3 regions of the Oceanobacillus sp. AG genome follow, and region 3 is predicted to be linked to each of the others. Evidence: riboswitches for the same ligand, from Rfam matches in the RefSeq annotation. Region 3 holds a riboswitch; each other region holds the start of a gene.

Region 1 (2,273 bases), 110 kb from region 3:
ACCGCTACAACTTCAAAACCGTAGTTACGCAACTTCTTCTCGGTTGCTTCATCAACACCAGTAACTGCAATTGTTTTCTTTCTCAACCCATTGGAGCGATCGAAAGGCGAATGGAGCAACCAGTTAGCTGCGTCATCCGCAGTCGGTGTGAATTGTGGTGCTTCACCAGTTGCTTTTGCAATAGCTTGGTCAAGGTCTTTCAAGATATCTTTCGTTGACTCAAGACCAATTGATAGCCGGACAAGCTCTTCAGGCGTACCACTCTTTTGTAAGTCCTCTGCACTTAGTTGTTGGTGTGTCGTTGAAGCGGGATGAATAATAAGGGATTTCGAATCTCCAACGTTTGCCACATGGGACCAGAGGGTAATGTTATCGATCAACTTACGTCCTGCTTCCCGGCCACCTTTAATACCAAATGTAATTATAGATCCTGCGCCTCGGTTTAAATACTTTTTCCCCAATTCATAGGATGGGTGCTCCTCAAGCCCTGGATAGTTGACCCATTCAACAGCTGGGTGGTTCTTTAGGTACTTAACGACCTCTTTCGTATTTTCCAAATGACGATCAATACGTACTTGTAAAGACTCTAGCCCTTGAATGAAAGTGAATGCGCTCTTTGGACTTAGTGATGCACCAATATCACGTAGAAGTTGAACACGTAATTTTGTTGCATATGCAGCCGGTCCTACATCTGCGTATTTTAAACCTTTATAGCTATCGTCCGGTGTTGTGAACTCAGGGAAACGCGGGTTATCCCAGTTGAAGCGTCCACCGTCAATAACGACACCGCCGATAGTTGAACCATGACCGCCAATCCATTTCGTTGCCGAGTGGATCACAATATCTGCGCCCCAGCTAATTGGTTTTGTGATGAATGGGGTTGCAAATGTATTATCGATAATGAGTGGAAGCCCATTTTCATGCGCGATTTCAGCAACTGCTTCAATATCAAATACGTTCAAGCTTGGGTTCGTAATCGTTTCCCCGAATATTGCTTTCGTTTTATCCGTGATTGCTGCACGGAAATTCTCCGGGTTTGTTCCGTCTACTAGCTTAAATGTGATTCCGTATTTCGGTAAGGTGTTTAGGAACAGGTTATACGTTCCACCGTAAAGATTGCTGTCCGCAATGATTTCATCACCGGTTCCAGCGATGTTTAGAATAGCGAGCGTAATAGCAGCCATTCCGGAAGATGTTGCCACTGCTCCTACACCATCTTCAAGATCCGCAATCCGTTGTTCAAAAGCTCCGACGGTCGGGTTGGTGATTCTTGTATAAATGTTTCCTGCTTCTGTGAGCCCGAAAAGATTTTGTGCATGCTCCGTATCCCGGAAAACATAGGAAGTTGTTTCATAAATCGGAACCGCTCTTGCCCGTGATGTTGGATCTGCTTCCTCTTGACCAGAGTGAAGAGCTTGTGTTTCTAAATTGAAAATGTTGAATTCTGACATTGATAATTCCTCCTTGGTTTTGAAAAATATGTAGCTTGGAATGTTTTGGAGAGAGGGGAATAATTAAAACGCCCCCCTTCCTTAAGAAGAGGGGCGTATAGTTTACTATACATATCCTCCTCTTATCTTCCAGATCCGGGTAGATCTGTAGGATTTAGCACCATTAAAAGTAAAATTGCTTACTTCAAGGTTGCCGGGCTTCATCGGGCCTAATCCCTCCGCCGCTCTTGATAAGAAGATTTCTTGCTTCAGATTTGCTAGAAGCGCGTTAATTGCGCTACTTAAAAATCTTTTATAAATTTACAGATGATTATAACGTTTAATCCAGACTAATGTCAACCCCTTTAGTTGGTTTTTTAAAAAAGATTGATACCGGGACATGGGGTCAGAGCGTTTGTCCCGCTGGTCTGGGACATGGGGGTCAGAGCAATTGTCCCGCAGGCGCTGGAACATTGGGGTCAGTGTATCTGTCCCACTGGGACAAGTGCTCTGACCCCATTCTTATGTATTTGCCTGTCTTTTCGCTGGGTGATGATATACCGAGCTTAAATAGAGAATTAATGCAAACCAGATAAATAAAAAGGCGATAAATTTTTCTATTGAAAAAGCTTCATGATAGACGAATACTCCTAGGAAGAGCATGATCGTCGGTGTAATGAATTGTAAAATCCCTACCATAGATAGCGGAATTGCTTTTGCTCCATTAGCAAATAATAAAAGTGGAATTGCTGTGGCGATCCCTGCGCCAATAAGTAAAAGATTTGTCCCGGATATAGCAGAGGACAGAGTGAAAGCTTGACGTGGTAGCAGGAAAAGGTAGCC
Region 2 (2,273 bases), on a different contig from region 3:
CCCTCTCGTATCTTCATCTTCGGGATAGCTTGATACATCTGTTGTATAAGCCTCTTTATGGATGAGCTCCTTTTTATCATGATCATATGTTAAGATAACTTCGCCAACATACATACAATGCTTGCCAGCAGCAGTGAGAAGACTGTTGTTCACATATTCACCGGTCCGCAACAGATGGTGAGTATGCCCTCCAATAATAACGTCGATATCCGGGAATTTCCGCGCAATCGCTTCATCTTCACTAATTCCTAAATGGGATAGAAGAATGATAATATCCGCTTCTTTCTTTAAAGAGGCCAGCTGTTTTTCCAACTCTTCAAAGGGGGAAGTTAGGTACCAGCCGAGTAGCCCGTAAAAAGCATTGAACGGAGCAGTAAGCCCGATCATTCCGATCCTTAGTCCCGATTCCGTCTGGATAATTCGAGTATCGTGCAGCCATGCAGGTGGATTATGTTCTTTATGCTTCAAGTTCGCACAGACAACTTCAAATTCCGCCCCGTCGTATAAATGATATAAATCATCATGGGATAGTGTAATCCCTTCGTTGTTCCCAAGTGTGATGACATCATAACCGACCTCGTTTAAAAGCTTCACATTCGCCTTTCCCATCGAAGCCTCCGATATTGGATGAACACGGTCCATATGGTCACCAACATCAACTAAATAATGGGCTTCCTCCCGAGCGATACGATTCTTTTTCATATCCTTTAAATAGCCAGCTGTCCGCGGCCACTGGCTGAAATCACTATGCAAATCATTTGTATAATAAAAATAAAGTTTTTCCTTCATAAATATTGCTCCTTAGCCTAAACCGTCCATAATCAAATGGATTCCTATAAGAAACTATATCAGCGATTCTTCCTGATGCAAACTATTTTGCATATTCATTATGTATTCTTTATTTCTCTTGCATTTTCTGAATAGCTGTACTATTATATATTCAATCATTAAAAACTTCATAATTTTTTCTTATCAAGAGAGACGGAGGGATTTGGCCCAATGAAGTCTCAGCAACCAGCTTAAATACGTGAGCCCGGTGCTAATTCCAATTGACGGCCTGCCGTCTTGAAGATAAGAAGAGCGTACTTGTGTAGATACCGGGACCTTCTTCTTATAGAAGGTCTCTTTTTTATTACGAAGAATAGGGTGATAAGATGACAAAACAAAAGATTGAAAGTCGTTTAGTCCAATTAGGAAATCGATCGGATAAAAAAACGGGAGCAGTAAGTACACCGATTTACTTAACTACTGCCTATGAACATCAGGGTCTCGGTGAATCAACCGGATACGATTATAGCAGAACGAAAAATCCGACGCGAGAGATCCTGGAAAAGGGCATTGCCGATTTGGAAAATGGCTATGCAGGATTCGCCTGCAGTTCCGGAATGGCTGCCATTCAACTTGTATTATCCTTGTTTAAATCTGGGGCTTCCTTATTGTTTTCAGCGGATGTGTACGGTGGAACCTATCGTTTATTAAAGCAATATGAGGAAAAATACAATATAAAGGCATGCTATTCCGAGTTCGCATCGGTCGCTGCTGTAGAGGCATTGATTACGGAAAGTACAAAAGCTATCTTCATTGAGACTCCGACGAACCCGCTCATGGAGACAATTGATATCCCAACATATGCCGAACTCGCTAAAGAACATGATTTATTACTCATTGTCGATAACACTTTTTTAACACCTTATTTACAGCAGCCACTAGAGCTCGGTGCCGATATCGTCATTCATAGTGCAACGAAATATATTGGCGGCCATAATGATGTATTGGCGGGATTAGTCGTCGCAAAAGATGAAGATATTTCAGAACTCCTTGCAACGAATCATAATTCTTCTGGGGCAGTGCTTTCCCCTGCCGATTCTTTTTTAATTGTTCGAGGGATGAAGACACTTGGACTGCGCATGAAACGTCATGAGGAGAATGCGAAGAAAATAGTGGAATATTTAAATGTGCACGATGCAGTCGAGAATGTTCTATATCCAGGAGTTGGCGGGATGCTTTCGTTCCGTTTACAGGATGAAGCTTTAATTAATCCATTTTTACAAAATCTGCAGCTGATCACCTTTGCAGAAAGCCTAGGTGGTGTCGAAAGCTTTATTACATATCCGACCACACAGACCCATGCCGATATTCCGCTGGATGAGCGGGAAAGTCGCGGGGTCGATGACCGCCTCTTACGCTTTTCTGTTGGAATTGAGCATATTGATGATCTCATTTTAGATCTTGATACGGTTTTTGAAAAAATCCAGGCAGCTACTGTTTTTGGA
Region 3 (2,273 bases):
GACGGGAAAAAACCGGTTAGTTTCCTCGAGGTAGAGGGCGCTAAAGATATCGGGATCGAGCTTTATACCTTATCGAAAACATACAATATGGCCGGTTGGCGAGTAGGCTTTGCTGTTGGGAACGCGAAAATGATTGAAGCGATCAATCTCCTGCAAGATCATTTATTCGTTAGTCTGTTCCCCGCAGTCCAACATGCGGCGGCTGTTGCCTTAACTGCAGAGCAATCAAGTGTGGAGGAATTAGTCGAGCTGTATGAAGGGCGCAGGAATGCATTAATCGCGGCATGTAAACGGATTGGTTGGGAAGTTGAAGCTCCTAGTGGCTCGTTCTTTGCATGGCTGCCGGTTCCGAGTGGGTATACAAGTGAGCAATTTGCTGATTTGCTACTGGAAAAGGCTGATGTTGCTGTCGCCGCCGGAAATGGCTTCGGGACGTACGGGGAAGGTTATATCCGGATCGGTTTACTAGTTGATGAAGCCCGTCTTGAAGAAGCAGTCGAACGGATTGAAAAACTTAAACTTTTCTCTTAGTCTGAAAGATTACTAAAATAAGAGTTGACGACACGTAACTTTTGCTGTAGTCTATATCAATATAATTAAATAGTTTTATCTCTTATCAAGAGTAGCTGAGGGACTGGCCCGATGAAGCTCGGCAACCTTTTTATGTCAACCATAAAAGAGGTGCTAATTCCAGCAAAACGTGATGTTTTGAAAGATAAGAGAGGACCTCTGAATACATACAAAGCCTCTCTTTCTTTAGAAAAGAGAGGCTATTTTTATTGTATAAGGAACTATAAAGTAAAAGTGTTGTGATAACTTAGGTGTCCAGGGCCAGCCACGTCCGCTCTGCGCCCAGCAACTAGCAGATCTTTTGGTGGGACGAGCAGTGCGCAGTCCCAAACTTCACACTCCTCCAATCGATAAGTCAACATCGGCTCTCTACGTTCGCCGTGTTTCCTTTATCTCATTCCGGAGTGCTCCAGTTTGTACGTTGCTACGACGCACAGGATGTGCTAGTGCAGGTGTTGCGACAGGACGTCGCGTTTTTAACCTGCAAGGGCGCTTCCGCCTTTGTTTATACCAACTATTTCTTAATCTAAAGACAATTGGAAGGGAAAGGTAGATAGATGATCAAATTAGAGAACATCACGAAGGTATTCCCATCTAAAAATGGGGATGTTACAGCGGTAAACAATGTTAACCTTCATGTAAAAAAAGGTGAAATCCACGGTGTCATTGGCTACAGTGGTGCCGGTAAAAGTACCTTGATCCGGCTCGTCAATTTACTAGAAAAGCCGAACAGTGGAACGGTAACGATCAATGGTACAGAGCTAACAGCCCTATCAAATGAAAATTTGCGGAAAATGAGACAGAAGATCGGAATGATTTTCCAGCATTTCAATCTCATGAAGACTGCAACCGTTTATGAGAACGTAGCAACACCACTAAGACTTCTAGGGCTTAACAAAACAGAAGTGAAAGAACGTGTAGAAAAATATTTGAAAATTGTTGATTTAGCAGACAGAGGGGACAGCTACCCTTCTCAATTATCTGGCGGACAGAAGCAGCGGGTCGCCATTGCACGCGCATTATCACAGGAACCGGAAATCCTGCTGAGCGACGAGGCGACAAGTGCCCTTGACCCCGAAACAACGAATTCAATTCTTGATTTACTCCTTAAGATTAACGAAGAACTGGGGATAACCATCTTACTCATTACCCACGAAATGAGTGTCATTCAGAAAATTTGTGATGACGTTTCGGTTCTAGAAAATGGAGAAATCGTTGAACAGCGCTCCAGTATCGAATTGTTCACCGATCCCCGTCATAAGACGACAAAGAAGTTTTTAGATACGATTTCCCAGCGTAAATTATCCGCATCACTCATCAACCAATTGAAACTAAATGGTACGGTGACAAGCCTAACATTTATTGGAGAGAGTGCCGGGGAGCCTTTACTTGCACAAGTGATTGAGAAGTTTAAAGTGAAGCCGAATATTTTAACGGCGAATATTATGGAATTGAAAAACGGGATCGTCGGAAATCTGATCATTCATCTTGTTGGTGAACAGGAACAAATCAATGCCTCCTTAACGTTCTTAAACGATCAAGGGGTCGTGACAGAAGAAGTGGAGGGTGAATAAATAAAATGGAAAACTTTATCGAACAATGGCTGCCTATTATTGGCCAAGCTATCATTGAAACGTTTCAAATGGTCATCATTTCCTTATTTTTTGCGATTTTGATTGGGGTGCCTTTAGGCATACTTGTTG

Evidence for each region. Region 3 has a riboswitch for S-adenosylmethionine ahead of GN217_RS00720 (methionine ABC transporter ATP-binding protein). Riboswitches for the same ligand answer to the same signal wherever they lie in the genome.
Region 1: linked by a shared signal. The riboswitch ahead of GN217_RS00225 (O-acetylhomoserine aminocarboxypropyltransferase/cysteine synthase family protein) and the one ahead of GN217_RS00720 (methionine ABC transporter ATP-binding protein) in region 3 are both predicted to bind S-adenosylmethionine.
Region 2: linked by a shared signal. The riboswitch ahead of GN217_RS10805 (methionine biosynthesis PLP-dependent protein) and the one ahead of GN217_RS00720 (methionine ABC transporter ATP-binding protein) in region 3 are both predicted to bind S-adenosylmethionine.

The regions. Positions count from the first base shown of each region.
Region 1 is NZ_WOWT01000002.1:45,226-47,498, forward strand. It holds gene GN217_RS00225 (O-acetylhomoserine aminocarboxypropyltransferase/cysteine synthase family protein) at 1-1,451, opposite strand, end outside; SAM riboswitch class I at 1,571-1,688, opposite strand; gene rarD (EamA family transporter RarD) at 1,953-2,273, opposite strand, start outside.
Region 2 is NZ_WOWT01000018.1:15,837-18,109, reverse strand. It holds gene GN217_RS10810 (bifunctional metallophosphatase/5'-nucleotidase) at 1-789, opposite strand, end outside; SAM riboswitch class I at 967-1,078, shown strand; gene GN217_RS10805 (methionine biosynthesis PLP-dependent protein) at 1,155-2,273, shown strand, end outside.
Region 3 is NZ_WOWT01000002.1:157,577-159,849, forward strand. It holds gene GN217_RS00715 (pyridoxal phosphate-dependent aminotransferase) at 1-531, shown strand, start outside; SAM riboswitch class I at 611-722, shown strand; gene GN217_RS00720 (methionine ABC transporter ATP-binding protein) at 1,128-2,144, shown strand; gene GN217_RS00725 (methionine ABC transporter permease) at 2,150-2,273, shown strand, end outside.